Regions from separate parts of the Bacillus sp. YC2 genome, predicted to be linked through region 2. Evidence: predicted binding sites of a transcription regulator. Region 2 holds the regulator's gene; each other region holds the start of a gene.
The links. Region 2 encodes Rex, which represses fermentation and respiration genes when NADH is low (regulators of the CRP and FNR family bind a similar motif). Its sites were predicted from a motif close to TTGTGAAATATTTCACAA; they were not measured.

Region 1 (5,219 bases), on a different contig from region 2:
AGAGCCGGTAAATGCCGGAGACGTGATGACCGTTTTCGGCTGGGCTGTGATTTGTTCGAACGTAAAGCATTCTTCCTCACGTTCTTCCGCCAGGTCTTTCAGCTTCAGGTTTGTAATGTTTTCAAGTGATTTCCATGCTTTTACGGCGACTTTTCCATTTGAGGTGGACGACAGGGTTAAAATCGCTTCCGCCGCCTGCTTCGCTTCACTTATATTCGGACATCCCTTTGCAACACTGTCCGAACCGGTTTCTCCCAGTCTCTTTTTGAGTGATTCATATTCATCGGCTATCGACCAATTCATGCCTTTTGTTCCGCTCGGTTTTAAAGCAACGTTAGGCCCGAGTGCGGTCATTTTATGAAAAATGTGCTTGTAATCCCGTTCTACTACTTGGATGTTCGGCATCGTTTTTCCCGGAATGGCTTCACATTCGCCCTTGCTCCAGTCATTGATTTTGCCGAACGGCTGCGCCAATTCCTGCATGGTGTCGTGAAGGAGCGGCGTCGCGACCACTTCTTTTACCGGCTCCATATCGACTTCTTCTGCAAGATCGGAAACAGCTTTTGAGAGTGCTTTGAAAATATCCCAGTCTGACTTCGATTCCCACGGTGCCGAGATGGCCGGAGCAAAAGGGTGAATGAACGGATGCATATCTGTACTGCTGAGATCGTGTTTTTCATACCATGTCGCCGCCGGCAGCACGATATCGGAATACAGCGCCGTACCGGCCATTCGAAAATCGAGATTGATTAATAAGTCGAGCTTTCCTTCCGGCGCCTGCTCCCGCCATTTGATTTCTTCAGGGCGGATGCTGTCGCTGTCGTCATTCATCAAACCGTTCGTCGTCCCCAGCAGATGCTTGAGAAAATATTCATGACCTTTTCCTGAGCTGGAGATCAGATTTGCCCGCCATACGAAGAGATTCCTTGGGAAATTCACTTCATTGTCAGGATCTTCAATTGCGAATTTCAGTTTTTTCTCTTGAAGCTGTGAGGCCACGTACGCACCTACGTCTTCAGGTGTTGCTGCCCCCGCTTTTTCAGCTTCTTTGTACAGATCGATGCCATTTTGATTGAACGTCGGATAAGACGGAAGCCACCCCAGCCGCGCCGCCAGCACATTGTAATCGGCGTGGTGCTTGTAGCGGGATGACGCAGCAATCGGTGATGCCAAATCACTGATCGGCTGGTCCTCGTAACGCCACTGATCTGTCGCAAAGTAGAAAAACGAGGTGCCGTTTTGCAGCTTAGGCACGCCTTCCCAGTCCTTTGCAGTTGCAATCGTCTGCCACCCTTCAGCAGGACGGAGCTTTTCCTGCCCCACATAATGGGCCCAGCCTCCGCCGTTTACGCCTTGGGCGCCTACGAGTAAAACAAGATTTAACACAGCTCGGTAGATTGTGTCGGAGTTGAACCAGTGGTTTATCCCCGCCCCTACGATAATCATGGACCTGCCGTCTGTATCGATCGCATTTTGGGCGAACTCTCTGGCAAGCTTAATGACAGCTTCTTTTTTGATTCCTGTCATTTGTTCCTGCCAGCCGGGTGTAAACGGCTCAGGATCATCATAGGAGACAGCTGATTGCTGACCGATGCCCCGGTTTACGCCGTAGTTAGCCAGTATCAAGTCAAACACGGTCGTGACGTACGTCTCTTCACCGTTCAGGTTCATTTTTTTAATAGGAAGATCCCGCTCGAGCACTTTGTTTCCGTCATTTGAAAAATACGGGATGCGCACCGTGCCGATTTCGTCCTCTATTCCGAGCACAGAGAGACGGGGTTCAATCGGTTCCCCGGTTTCTTCATCAATCATGTGCAGGTTCCATTTCTGCTGCCCGTCCCAGCGCGAGCCCATTGTTCCTTGCGGTATGGCAAACGCATTTGTCTGTTCATTCCAGACCGCAGGCTTCCACTGATCATGCTTTGTCTGCCGCCCGATGTCCTTCGCATGCAGAAACCGTCCCGCTGTATACACGCCATTTTCTTTTGACAGGGTGACGAAGAATGGAAAATCCGTGTATTGCTTTGCGTACTTGATAAAACGCTCTGTCTCCTGATTCACATAAAACTCCTGCAAAATGACGTGGCCCATCGCCATCGCAAGCGCCCCGTCAGTCCCTTGGCGGATACTCAGCCAGTCATCCGCGAACTTTGAGGATTCCGCAAAATCCGGGCTGATTGAAATGACCTTAGCGCCTTTATAGCGGGCTTCCGCCAAAAAATGCGCATCAGGCGTTCTCGTTAACGGAACGTTCGAGCCCCATGTGATGATATAGCCTGAATTGTACCAATCACTGCTTTCCGGAACGTCCGTCTGGTCGCCCCAAATTTGCGGGGATGCCGGAGGAAGATCCGCATACCAGTCATAGAAACTGAGCATAGGGCCGCCGATTAAAGACATGAATCGCGAACCTGATGCGTGGCTGATCATGGACATCGCCGGGATCGGAGAAAAACCGACATTCCGGTCAGGCCCGTATTTCATGACTGTATACAGCAGAGAGGCTGAAATCAGCTTCAGCACCTCCTGCCACTCAGCGCGCACAAAACCGCCTTTCCCTCTTGCCTGTTTATAGGACTTCGCTTTTTCAGGATGTTCAACGATCGATTTCCAGGCTTCCAATGGATTTTGATGAGCCTGCAATGCTTCCCGCCACAAATTGATCAGCACACCGCGCACGTATGGATATTTCACACGGAGCGGGCTGTAGATGTACCATGAAAAACTGGCCCCCCGCGGACAGCCTCTCGGTTCGAAATCAGGCATATCCGGACCTGTTGATGGATAATTCAAGTTTTGTCCTTCCCACGTGACAATTCCGTTTTTCACATAAATATTCCAGCTGCAAGACCCCGTGCAGTTGACGCCGTGGGTGGAGCGAACAACTTTGTCGTACTGCCATCTGTTTCTGTATACATTCTCCCAATCACGATCTTCGCGGGTGGTTTGGCTATGTTTATTTGAATGATGTTCGATAGGAGAAAAATAGTTTAATCTCCTGAACAACGGACTCATTTTCTTTTTCTTCATGATCGTTCACTCCTTCCGAGTCAGGTGATGCTATATTCACTATAAACAGAGACAGCGTGTCTCCTTGTGAACTATGTCACAAACCTTGCTTTTTTCACAAAATGTTCACACAAAGGAGAAGGAAGGACTTTCACAGGATGTGATGAAGACGCCTGAACGCCGCCTTTCATTCAAAGATCAAAAAAACCGGTTCTTTTTAAGAACCGGGCTCGGCGTTTTCATCCTGTGATGTATGCAGATACCGCAAAAACAACTGATAGGAACAAAAGACATTTTGCTGAAGCATCGCCAAAAAATTCATTTGCAGCTGCGGATGGTAAGACATCATTTTCTTAAATACGGAATAAGGAATATTGAGGATTAGAATATCTGGGGAGGCATTGACTGAGATAAAAGGCGATAGATACTGCCCGCCTTTTTCATCAATCGGAAACACATCGCCTTTTTCCCACAGCCCAACGGTTTGCGATCCTTCAGGGAGCCTGCTGTCCTTAAAACGGATACTGCCTTTTAAAACAATATAAACGGATTGTGAATGAAGAAAGGATGGAGACTGATCAGATGAGCCGCGGATAAACGTCCCGTTTTTCAGCAAGGTTTCGACAATGGATAAAGGCACTTCATTAAACATAGGAAGTTGTTTCAGAAATAATAAATAGTCACACTGATTCATAGGAAAGCCTCCTGTGCTAAGGATAGCTTTAGTGTAGCTCGATTGAGCCTGTACAGCAGTGATGTATTTCACAGCTTGTATGATGAATGTCACTGATCAGGAGGATGTTTGCATTTATAATGAAATAAAAAAGGAGGACTTCGATGAAGGCGATGATTCCGAAGCAGCACGGCGCATGGGCGATGCTGCTGATTCCATTTTTACTCGGCATGGTCAAGGGAGGTCCGATTTTCTGGCATATTCCGCTACTCCTAGGCTGGCTTTTCCTTTACTTGGCGGTTTACCCCGTTTCGCTTGCCTTGAAAAAGAAACAACGTAAGCCCTTTCAAAAGTGGATATGGTACTACGGTTTTCCGGCTTGCTGCTTTCTGATTGCCTCTGCCATTCATAAGCCGCAACTCATCTGGGTCGGCATTTCTTTATTGCCGCTGTTTCTTATCCATATGCATTATGCCCGCCGAAAAAACGAACGAGCGCTAACGAACGATATTGCAGGCGTCTTGTTCTTTTGTTCAGGCGGGCTTGCCAGCTGCTGGCTTGGAACGGGAACCCTTGACGGCTGGGCTTGGTTTATATTCTTGCAGTCTGCTTTATTTTTTATCGGGAGTTCTTTTTATGTGAAGTCGGTCATTCGGGAGAGAAAAAACCGAACATTTGCATACTGGTCATGGGGATATCATCTCTTGCTCCCCTTTTTATCAGCTCTTCTCGGAGCAGGCTGGGCATTCCTTGCTTTTGTCCCAAGCAGTTTGCGGGCATGGTTTTTTCACGGGAGAGATTGGCCTGCGAAAACGATCGGCATTCTTGAAATCGTAAATGCCGGCTTCTTTTTCGCCGTCATGTGTGCATATATGACAAGATAAAAAACAAGGACATCGGCTGTCCTTGTTCTTTCAGTCAATATTGCAAATCTCCAGCGGGCAGTTTTCACACTCGATCTCACGCCGTAAATAGTCCCGCTTGTGCAAAATAATTTTTCCGGTTTCGTCTATCGAAATAACCCCTTGTTTACGGAGGTCTCCCAACATGCGGTTGACGCTTTCCCTTGCCGCCGCACAAAACTTTGCCAAATCCTGATTTGTCAGCACAATGTTAATCAGAATCCCGTCGCTTCGTTCCACCCCGTAGCTGTTTGATAAGCGGATAAGGGTAGAATAGAGCGCCCCTTTTTTGCCGTGAAGAAGCAGATCCCTGATTTTGGACTGGATTTTTCGGAGGTGGGTGCTCATCCATTTCATAAATTCAAAAGTCAAATCACCGTTTTGGATTAATTCCTTTTCCAGCTTGTTTTTATTAATGACGAGCACCTCGCCATCCTCTAACACTTTTGCACTGAGCATATATCTCGGCTCTTCTGTGAACAGTGTCAGTTCACCGACAATATCGTTTTTTTGGCAGATTCTAAGCGTCAGGTCTTTTCCGTCAGACGTTAGCTTGCCGATTTCAATGAGCCCTGATTGAATCAGGTAAAGCTCTTCTGCATCCATTCCTTCTTGAAACAAATATGTGTGTTTTT
Region 2 (5,219 bases):
CATTTATGCGAACAGGCTGATAACAGAGCTTCAATTCCCGGCGCTTGCTTTAGTTGTGTCAGGCGGACATACGGAATTGGTTTACATGAAAGAGCACGGCTCATTTGAAGTTATCGGAGAAACGCTGGATGATGCCGCAGGTGAAGCTTATGATAAAGTGGCAAGAACCATGGGGCTTCCATATCCGGGCGGGCCGCAAATAGATAAGCTCGCTGAGACCGGAACAGCTTCCATTCGGCTCCCGCGCGCTTGGCTGGAAGAAGGCTCCTATCATTTCAGCTTCAGCGGACTGAAATCAGCTGTGATCAACACGCTCCATAATGCCTCGCAAAAAGGAGAGATCATCCCTCAGGAGGACCTAGCAGCAAGTTTTCAGCAGAGCGTCATTGACGTATTAACGGCAAAAACGTCTAAGGCTGCGAAAGAATACGGAGTCAAACAAGTTCTGCTTGCGGGAGGCGTAGCTGCGAACAAAGGACTGAGAGCCGCGCTGCAAACAGAATTCAGCCATCAAGGAGATCCGGAGCTGGTGATTCCGCCGCTTTCTTTATGCACGGATAATGCAGCCATGATCGCGGCCGCGGGCACCATTGCTTTTGAAAAAGGAATTCGGGGCTCATATGATATGAATGGGCAGCCCGGACTGGAATTAGCTTCTTTTGATCGTCTCACGTTGTAAAACGTGAGGCTTTTTTAAAACTTATTAACAGACAATTCTAAACATATCCACAACATTGTGAATATGTTTAGAAATACAGGCGGGGAAAGGGGTTGTAAGTTGTTAGTAAAGTGGATAAAGTCAGAAAATTTTGTGGATATTGTGTATAAAGCGCTTACTTTAATGATTGATAAGGAGAGAGGCTGTGGATAAAAAAGCACCCCTGAAAAGAGGTGCTTGACTTTTTCTGTTATTCTGTGGACAGTTCTTCCCACTCTGCTAATAAACGCTCGAGCTCATTGTTTAATGTCTCGTTTTCTGCATGAATGGACTGCACTTTTTCATGATCCTGATACACGTCAGGGTCACAAAGCAATTCTTCATTGCGGCTGATGCTGTCTTCAATGGATGACACGGCCGCTTCGATTTCTTCGATGCGTCTCACCCGCTGCCGTTCTTTCTTCTTCCATTCTTTTTCTTCCTCATATGTTCTTTTTGTTTCCTGTTTTACGTTGCCTGAAGGCTGCGCGTTTTTCTCTTCTTGACGCTTCATTTCTTCTAATTCGAGCTGCTGGGCTTTTTTCTCCGTATAGTAATCATAGTCTCCAAGGTATTCTTCTACATGATCGAACGACAGCTCCAGCACTCTTGTGGCGATTCTGTTAATAAAATACCGGTCATGTGACACAAATAACAGAGTGCCGGGATAATCGATCAGCGCGTTCTCCAGCACCTCTTTACTGTCTAAATCAAGATGGTTGGTCGGTTCATCAAGGATGAGAAAGTTCGCTTTTTGCAGCATCAGCTTGGCAAGCGCGACTCTGGCTTTTTCACCGCCGCTTAAGGAGCGGACCGGTTTCAGTACATCATCCCCGCTGAATAAAAAGTTGCCGAGGCAGGTTCTGATTTCTTTTTCCGGCATGTCCGGATATTCATCCCACAGCTCGTCCAGCACGCGTTTCGACGATGTCAGTTCGGCTTGCTCCTGATCATAGTAGCCGATGCTGACATTGGACCCGCAGGTGATCGTCCCGGAGTCTGGTCCGAGTGTTTTCATAATCGTTTTCAGCAAGGTTGATTTGCCGATTCCGTTAGGACCGACAAGGGCGGCGCTTTCGCCTCGTGTAATGCCGAACGTCAAATTTTTCAAAAGCGGCGGCTGGCCGTCATAGCTGATGGAGACATCTTGCACGCGCAGGACATCGTTTCCGCTCTGTTTTGTTATCTCGAACCGGAAAGAGGCGGATTTTTCATCACCAAGCGGCTTTGCCATGACATCCATTCGTTCAAGCTGTTTTCTTCTGCTTTGCGCTCTTTTCGTGGTAGATGCTCTGGCCAGGTTGCGGTCGACAAAATCTTGGAGCTTGGCGATTTCGTCTTGCTGTTTTTCATATAATTTTCTATCTTTCTCGTATTGCTCGGCTTTTTGCTCTAAATAGGCGCTGTAGTTGCCGAAGTATTTTTTGCTTTCGGTTCTTGAGACCTCGTACACTTGGCTGACGACTTTATCAAGGAAGTACCGGTCATGGGAGACGATCAGAATAGCCCCGGAGTATCCCTGTAAATAATGCTCAAGCCAAGTGAGCGTGTCGATGTCGAGATGGTTTGTCGGTTCATCCAAAATGAGAAGGTCCGGCTGGGTTAACAGCAGCTTCCCGAGGGCAAGCCTTGTTTTCTGGCCGCCGCTCAGGCTCTGAACTTTCGCCGAATCGTCAAATTTGCCGAAGCCGAGGCCGTGAAGGACTGACCGGACATCCGCTTCATATTGGTAGCCGCCTTTATCCTTAAAATCCTGCTGAAGCCTGTCGTAGGTTTTCATCAGGCCCTCAAGTTCAGCCGTGTCAGCCGTTGCCATTTTTTCTTCAATGGAGCGCATTTCCTTCTCCATTGCTTTCAGGAAATCAAAAACACTCAGCAATTCTTCTTTTATGGTAAGCTGAGATTCCAAGCCTGTGTGCTGGGCAAGGTATCCCATCGTTAATTCTTTCGGTTTGATTAATTCTCCCTTTTCATATGAAAGGTGACCTGCGATAATTTTAAGAAGAGTTGATTTGCCGGCTCCGTTTCTGCCTACAATGGCGATGCGATCCCGAGATCTGACTTCAAGCTTTATATTGTTTAAAATAGGATCAGCGCCAAAAGATTTGGAAAGCTGATTAATTTGTAAGATCATCATATTATTTCACCTCTGTTATAATAAGTTAAGTGTAGCTTATCAACCTGCTGTCAGCAAACAATACATCAGAATTGGAACATTATAGGATAAGACATCAGGGAGAAAATAGTGTATGATCAGAAGTAAGGAGAGTTTAATATGAATGGATTTTCTCATTTTAATGAAGAGGGCCGTGCCCGCATGGTGGATATAAGCGATAAATCTTCAACAGTTCGTACTGCGGCTGCTGTTTCAAGCGTACACATGAAGCATGAAGTGTACAGCAGAATCAAAAACCGCGAGATCGGCAAAGGAGACGTGCTGGCTGTCGCACAGGTGGCAGGAATCATGGCTGCAAAGCAAACGTCAGCGATTATTCCGATGTGCCATCCGCTTTCTTTAAGCGGCGTCGATATTTCATTCGGCTGGGAAGAAAAAGAAACCGAAGCCATTCTTCATATACAGGCAAGCGTAAAAACGAAAGGGAGTACAGGTGTGGAAATGGAAGCGCTAACTTCCGCATCAGTGTGCGCTTTGACCGTCTATGACATGTGCAAGGCGCTGGATAAGGGGATGGTCATCGGCCCTACCTGTCTGCTTGAAAAAACAGGCGGGAAAAACGGTGATTTTAAAAGAGATGCATCTGAGTATAAAGTGGAGGACCAATAATGAATAAGGATCAATCAAAAATTCCACAGGCGACAGCAAAACGGCTGCCGCTTTATTATCGCTTTTTAAAGAATTTGCACGCGTCAGGAAAGCAGCGCGTTTCCTCGGCTGAGCTCAGTGACGCGGTAAAAGTCGATTCGGCCACGATCCGCAGGGATTTTTCCTATTTCGGAGCGCTTGGCAAAAAAGGATATGGATATAATGTGGATTACCTGCTGTCATTTTTCAGAAAAACCCTCGATCAGGATGAAACGACAAACGTCATTTTGATCGGTGTCGGGAATTTAGGGACGGCTTTTCTTCACTATAATTTCACAAAAAATAATAACACGAAAATTTCTATGGCTTTTGATGTGAATCAGAGTAAAATAGGAACTGAGGTAGGCGGTGTGCCTGTCTATAACCTGGATGATTTAGAGCTCCATATTAAGGATGAACCCGTGGCGATTCTTACTGTACCGGCAGTTGCCGCCCAGTCGATCACTGACCGTCTTGTGGCGCTTGGGATAAAGGGAATCCTCAATTTTACGCCGGCCCGTTTGAATGTGCCGGATCACATTCGAATTCATCATATAGATTTAGCTGTTGAACTTCAATCATTGGTTTATTTCTTAAAGCATTATTCTGTGTTAGAAGAGATCGAATAACGAAAGGAGGAGCGCACATGATCGGTCCAGGAAGCCTGGCAGTAATAGGGGTAGTGGCAGTCATTATTTTCGGCCCGAAGAAGCTTCCCGAATTAGGAAAAGCAGCGGGGGACACGCTTCGTGAATTTAAGAATGCTACTAAAGGATTAGCCGGTGAAGAAGAGGAAAAAAAGAAAGAAGATCAGTAAGTTAGGATGACACGTATGAGAGTGAATCAAATGTCGCTTGTGGAGCATATTGCCGAACTTCGGAAACGATTGCTAATTGTTGCGTTATCCTTTGCGGTTTTCTTTGCCGCCGGCTTTTTTCTGGCAAAGCCTATCATTGTGTATCTTCAAAAAGCCGATGAAGTGAAGGAGCTTACTCTTAATGCTTTTAAGCTGACAGATCCGCTGTATATCTTTTTGCAGTTTGCGTTTATTATCGGCATCATTTTGACTTCGCCGGTCATTCTTTATCAGATTTGGGCGTTTGTCAGTCCCGGACTGTATGAAAAGGAGCGCAAAGTAACACTCAGCTATATCCCGATCGCGATCGTGCTGTTTGTTGCGGGAGTGTCGTTTTCTTATTATATTTTATTTCCGCTGGTCGTTGATTTTATGAAGCGGGTTTCGAATGACTTGGATGTGAATCAGGTTATCGGCATCACCGAGTACTTTCATTTTCTTCTGCAGCTGACCATTCCGTTTGGGCTGCTGTTTCAAATGCCGGTTCTTCTCATGTTTTTAACAAGGCTCGGTATTGTGACACCGATGTTTTTATCGAAAATCCGAAAGTACGCGTACTTTGTTTTGCTTGTGATCGCCGCGCTGATCGCGCCGCCTGAGCTGCTGTCCCATTTGATGATCACCATTCCGCTTTGCATATTATATGAGATCAGTATCCTCATATCCAAAGCGGCGTATCGGAAAAAGCAGACAGCCAGCCGCGAGTCTGACCGTGACATATCAGCATAATAAAAAAGCCATTTCTCATATAACGAGAAATGGCTTTTCTTTATTTTTGATTTTTCTTTACCTTAAGCGAAAAAGCAAACATTTTGAAAGAAATACTGATATTATAAGCGGCGAAAACCATCAGCAGAATGGAA
Region 3 (5,219 bases), on a different contig from region 2:
AGCTTGTAAAAATAACGCCAAATACAAACGGCGGGATGAGACTTCCGAAGAAAATAACCCAATCCCATGCTTTGACCCATTTCAGGTTATCCACTTTTCCGCGGAATTCAAAGGCAACCCCCCGGCCCATTAAAGCAAGGAGAATAATGATAAACGGAATGTAATACCCGCTCAGCATTGTCGCGTACCAGTTCGGGAATGCCGCGAAGATCGCTCCCGTACCCGTCAAGAGCCATACCTCATTCGCATCCCAGAACGGGCCGATCGTGTTGATCAGCACTCTGCGTTCTAATTCATTATGGCCAAGAAATCGGGTCGAAATGCCGACACCGAAATCGAAACCTTCTAAAAAGAAAAATCCGACAAACAATAAAGCAACCAGTATAAACCAAAGATCATGAAGTGACGCCATGGTAGACCTCCTGACTGAACGGATCTGTTGATACAGGAACATCCTTGTGATCATCGTGGTCCGCACCTTTTTTAATTTCACGAACGAATAGGAAGACAAGCAGCGTGCCGAGTATCAAGTACATGACGCCGAAGCCGATAATTGAGAACAGCAGAGATCCCGTCGTTACGTTAGGCGAAACGGATTGGGCGGTCGTCATTTGCCCCATGACCGTCCATGGCTGGCGGCCGATTTCAGTCATAATCCAGCCGGCTGAGTTCGCAATAAACGGAAACGCAATCAGCGCCACCATACCGCGTAAATACCACTTGCTCGTGTGAAGTTTTTTGCGGCGGTTCAGGATAAAGCCGGCAATGGCTGCAAAAATCATAAGCGCACCTGCTCCCGCCATAATGCGGAAACTCCAGAATGTTGTTTTAACAGGCGGGATATAATCGCCTTTTCCGTACATTTTTTCGTATTCTTTTTGAAGTGTTTTCATCCCTTTCACACTGCCGCTGAACTTCTGGTAAGCCAAGTAGCTCAATGCGTAGGGAATTGAAATTTCAGATGTGTTCTTTTCTTTATTCGTGTCGATATTGGCAAAGGCAGTCCATGCAGCAGGATCACCGCTGTCCTCCCAAAGCGCTTCACTGGCAGCCATTTTCATCGGCTGTGACTCCATTAAGTGCTCAGCCTGCATATGTCCGCTGAAGGCAACGCCGATACCGGCGATCAAACCGACAACCATAGAAAGCTTGAATGATTTATGAAAGAAAGGCACTTCTTTTTTCTTCAATAATTTAAATGCGCTGACGCCGGCGATAAAGAAAGCGCCTGTCGCAAGCGCGCCGAAAATGACATGAGGGAATTCAACCCACAGCTGAGGGTTTGTAAGCAGCGCCCCGAAATCATTCATTTCCGCACGGCCGTTTTTAATTGTAAAGCCGACCGGCTCCTGCATGAAGGAGTTCGCCGTCAAAATCCAGAAAGACGACATAATCGTTCCGAAGGATACAAGCCAAATGCAAAGCAAATGAACTTTTTTAGATAAACGGTCCCAGCCGAAAATCCATAATCCGATAAAAATAGACTCCATAAAAAACGCCAAAAGCGCTTCAATCGCAAGCGGAGCGCCAAACACGTCTCCGACAAAACGGGAATAATCAGACCAGTTCAAACCGAACTGAAATTCCTGAAGTATCCCAGTGACGACGCCGACAGCAAAATTGATTAAAAAGAGATGGCCCCAAAATTTAGCCATTTTGAGATAGGTCTCTTGCTTTTTCACAACGTAAAGCGTCTCCATCAAAGCAACCATAAATACAAGCCCGATAGACATAGGCACAAACAAGAAATGGAACAATGTTGTTGATGCAAATTGAATGCGGGCTAAAACCAACTCACTCATGATGTTTCCTCCAATCTGGTAATTGCTCAACATTTCACAAATAAGACAAAAAGTATTGCTCGGCATTTCACAAAAAAGGATCTATTTGTTCAACGTTTCACAAATTTGTCAAAAAGTAATGTGTAATCAGCCAAAATGACCTAGGGTGAATGGCTGTCTTGTAAATGATTCAATATCATTACTTTACAACGATTCAGCTTAAAAAAAAAGATCAATATACCTAAAAAAGGGCTGAATTTGTGACCGATTATTGTCTATTTTGTATATGTTTTATGTCAATACCTAGGATATTCGTCCCTTTCATATCGTACATCTTTTTTTTTCGCGTTGCGAACAAAATGCTTTTTCCGCTTACAAACCGCGCGGCACAGCCATTTCGGAACGTCCATCGATACAAAAGGCTTGCTCTCTAGTAAATTCATAATATATAAACAATTTAAATTTTTTAGTATACTTTAAATGGGGATTATTTTTACTGCATAACGACTGGGGGAAAAAGCATGGGAGAACTTCAAACAAATTTGCAAACGGATTCAATCCAAAAAGAGGAACAGACTGAAAACTGGTTCGCTAAAGCAATGAATATAAGAATCGGCATTATACCGCTTCCTATATATGTCCTGCTATTCATATTAATTACTGTGTTTGTCATGAGCCACGATGTAAAAAGCGACATGCTGACAGCAATTGCCGTCATGGGCTTCTTCGGCTTTACCTTTGCCCAAATCGGAAAGGCCATTCCGATCGTTCGATCCATCGGCGGCCCCGCGATCCTCGCAACCTTTATTCCGTCCGCTGTCGTCTACTACCACCTGCTTCCGAAAGACATTATAAAATCGACAACAGAATTCACAGACAGCTCCAACTTTCTCTATTTGTTTATTGCCGGTATTGTGGTCGGCAGTATTCTCGGGATGAAGAGAGAAACGTTAATGAAAGCTTTCGCAAAGATTTTTATTCCGCTTATTGCAGGTTCAATAGCGGCTGCGATTGTCGGCTTATGCGTAGGCACTCTGCTCGGACTCGGCTTCCAGCACACACTGCTTTACATTGTCGTGCCGATTATGGCGGGGGGCGTCGGAGAAGGCGCGATTCCTTTATCGATCGGATACTCCGATATTATGCCGATGTCTCAGGGAGATGCATTTGCGCTTGTGCTGCCGTCCATCATGCTCGGAAGCCTGTGCGCTATTATTTTATCGGGGTCGCTGAATGTCATCGGAAAAAGAAAGCCGGAATGGACGGGTAACGGAAAGGTTGATAAATCCGATCATTCTGCTCTGTCACTTGAACAGCCCCAAAATGACCAGGTTTTCAATTTGTCTCTTTTTGCTTCAGGGGGAATTTTAGCAGTTTCATTATATTTGGTCGGTATGCTCGCCCATGATTTCTTTCAGCTTCCGGCACCTGTCGTGATGCTCGTCCTTGCAGTGCTCATCAAGCTGTTTAGACTGGCGCCTGCCTCTCTTGAAAACGGAGCCTTCGGCGTATCACGCTTTTTTTCCACAGCCGTCACCTATCCGCTTTTATTTGCAATCGGCGTATCAATGACACCGTGGGACAAGCTGATTGCGGCTTTTAACATCAGCAACATCATTACCATTTTATCGATCGTCATTACGATGATGGCCGTCGGTTTTTTCACCGGAAAATGGCTCAATCTGTACCCGATTGAAACGGCGATCATTAACGCGTGCCATTCCGGTCAGGGCGGCACCGGCGACGTCGCGATTTTGAGCGCTGCTGAACGGCTTGAGCTTATGCCGTTTGCCCAAGTATCGACGAGAATCGGCGGAGCGATTACGGTGAGTGTAACGCTATTGCTGCTTCATCAATTCTATTAAACTGAAAACAGCCTCCGCTAAACGCGGAGGCATTGTTAATTCAGCACATTTTTTATATAGGCGCCAAACGCCTCACCCGACATTCCCGGCGACACACGCACACGGCGGAGCGCGTATAATCCCTGCTCTCTTGATGCCGCGCCCGGCTCTGTCGTGACCGCCATACGGTAGCCCGTTCCGGCTGCCGCCTTCAATGTTTCAGCGTTAAACCGCCCGACGGGATAGCTGATCATGGCTGTATGCTGCCGGAACATATGGTCAAACAGCTGCTTTGAATCCGCCATCTCGCTGTGCTGCTGCTTCGGCATCAGCCCATTCAATTCGAGATGATTCATCGTATGGCTTTGAATGGATATGCCGTGCTTCGCCATCTCCTTCATTTGCTCCTCTGTCAGATGGTGTTTATGTCCGATTAATTTTCCGATCATAAATATTGTCGCTTTCATATTGTATTTCTTTAAAACGGGATACGCTTCCTTATAATTATCGGTATACCCGTCATCAAACGTGATCAAAACGCATTTTTCACTCGGCTGCCTGTCCTCCGTCAGCATTACATACGCCTCTTCCGGAGTCATCGTATAATAGCCGTTCTCGTGAAGCCATTTCATCTGGTCACGGAATTCCTCCTTCGGCACACGGAGGCTGTTTCCTTTAGAAATACTGTGATACATCAAAATCGGCAGCTTTGCCGTTCCTTTCGTCTTAATCCACGCGGACGTATCCGGCTCCTGCTTCTTTGGCTGGCCCGCGGGCTTTTTTTCTTCGGGCGCTGCGGCCTTCGGAACGCTCTGCTCGGCATTTGCCTCATGGCCCGAGCAGGCCGCAAGCGTCAATACAATGGCTAAAAGGCACATACTTAAGATCATGCGTTTCATTGTCTTCCTGCTTTCTGTCTGTTTGTTACTCTTTATATCGGTTATGTATGAAAAGAATGTTAGACGAAAAAAAGCCGGCCCCCAGCGGTCCGGCTTTCAGCTTATGAGCGGATTCTGATTTCTGTGTCACTGTCAAAAAAGTGGGCTTTATTCATATCGAATGCAACGGTCAGTTCCTCACCGGTATGAATTTGATGGCGGGCATCGATTCGGGCGATAAAGTCCTGATCCTCAATCTGTGAATATACCATTATTTCTGAACCGAGCAGTTCTGCTACATTGATTTTCGCTTTAATAGAAGAGTTCTTATAGGATTCTACCACAATCAGTTCGTCATGTATGTCTTCGGGGCGGATGCCGAAGATGATGTCTTTTCCGGCATAACCTTTTTCCCGGAGCATTTTCATTTTTCCCTCCGGCACGCTGAGAGCGGCAGATCCGATATGAACGGCACCGTCTCTCAGCCTTCCTTTAAAAAAGTTCATGGCGGGTGAGCCGATGAAACCGCCGACAAATACGTTTTCCGGATTTTCATAGACTTCTTTCGGAGTGCCGATCTGCTGAATTTTCCCGTCCTTCATCACAACGATGCGTGTCGCCATCGTCAGTGCCTCCGTCTGGTCATGCGTCACGTATATTGTTGTGGTTTGCAGTCTTTGGTGCAGCTTAATGATCTCCGCCCTCATCTGCACCCG

Region 1: the regulator Rex is predicted to act here: its motif matches at 3,760-3,777, upstream of KY305_RS03150 (YwiC-like family protein).
Region 3: the regulator Rex is predicted to act here: its motif matches at 1,888-1,905, upstream of KY305_RS03870 (cytochrome ubiquinol oxidase subunit I).

What each region holds. Positions count from the first base shown of each region.
Region 1 covers NZ_JAHXDO010000001.1:620,817-626,035, forward strand. Annotated here, with positions in the region: gene KY305_RS03140 (nitrate reductase subunit alpha) at 1-3,030, opposite strand, end outside; gene KY305_RS03145 (cyclic nucleotide-binding domain-containing protein) at 3,227-3,703, opposite strand; gene KY305_RS03150 (YwiC-like family protein) at 3,847-4,566, shown strand; gene fnr (fumarate/nitrate reduction transcriptional regulator Fnr) at 4,597-5,219, opposite strand, start outside.
Region 2 covers NZ_JAHXDO010000010.1:146,764-151,982, reverse strand. Annotated here, with positions in the region: gene tsaD (tRNA (adenosine(37)-N6)-threonylcarbamoyltransferase complex transferase subunit TsaD) at 1-679, shown strand, start outside; gene KY305_RS15865 (ABC-F family ATP-binding cassette domain-containing protein) at 909-2,834, opposite strand; gene moaC (cyclic pyranopterin monophosphate synthase MoaC) at 2,973-3,482, shown strand; gene KY305_RS15855 (redox-sensing transcriptional repressor Rex) at 3,482-4,129, shown strand; gene KY305_RS15850 (twin-arginine translocase TatA/TatE family subunit) at 4,147-4,317, shown strand; gene tatC (twin-arginine translocase subunit TatC) at 4,324-5,085, shown strand; gene KY305_RS15840 (YdiK family protein) at 5,126-5,219, opposite strand, start outside.
Region 3 covers NZ_JAHXDO010000001.1:762,292-767,510, forward strand. Annotated here, with positions in the region: gene cydB (cytochrome d ubiquinol oxidase subunit II) at 1-412, opposite strand, end outside; gene KY305_RS03870 (cytochrome ubiquinol oxidase subunit I) at 396-1,802, opposite strand; gene cimH (citrate/malate transporter CimH) at 2,303-3,646, shown strand; gene KY305_RS03880 (polysaccharide deacetylase family protein) at 3,682-4,524, opposite strand; gene KY305_RS03885 (ABC transporter ATP-binding protein) at 4,626-5,219, opposite strand, start outside.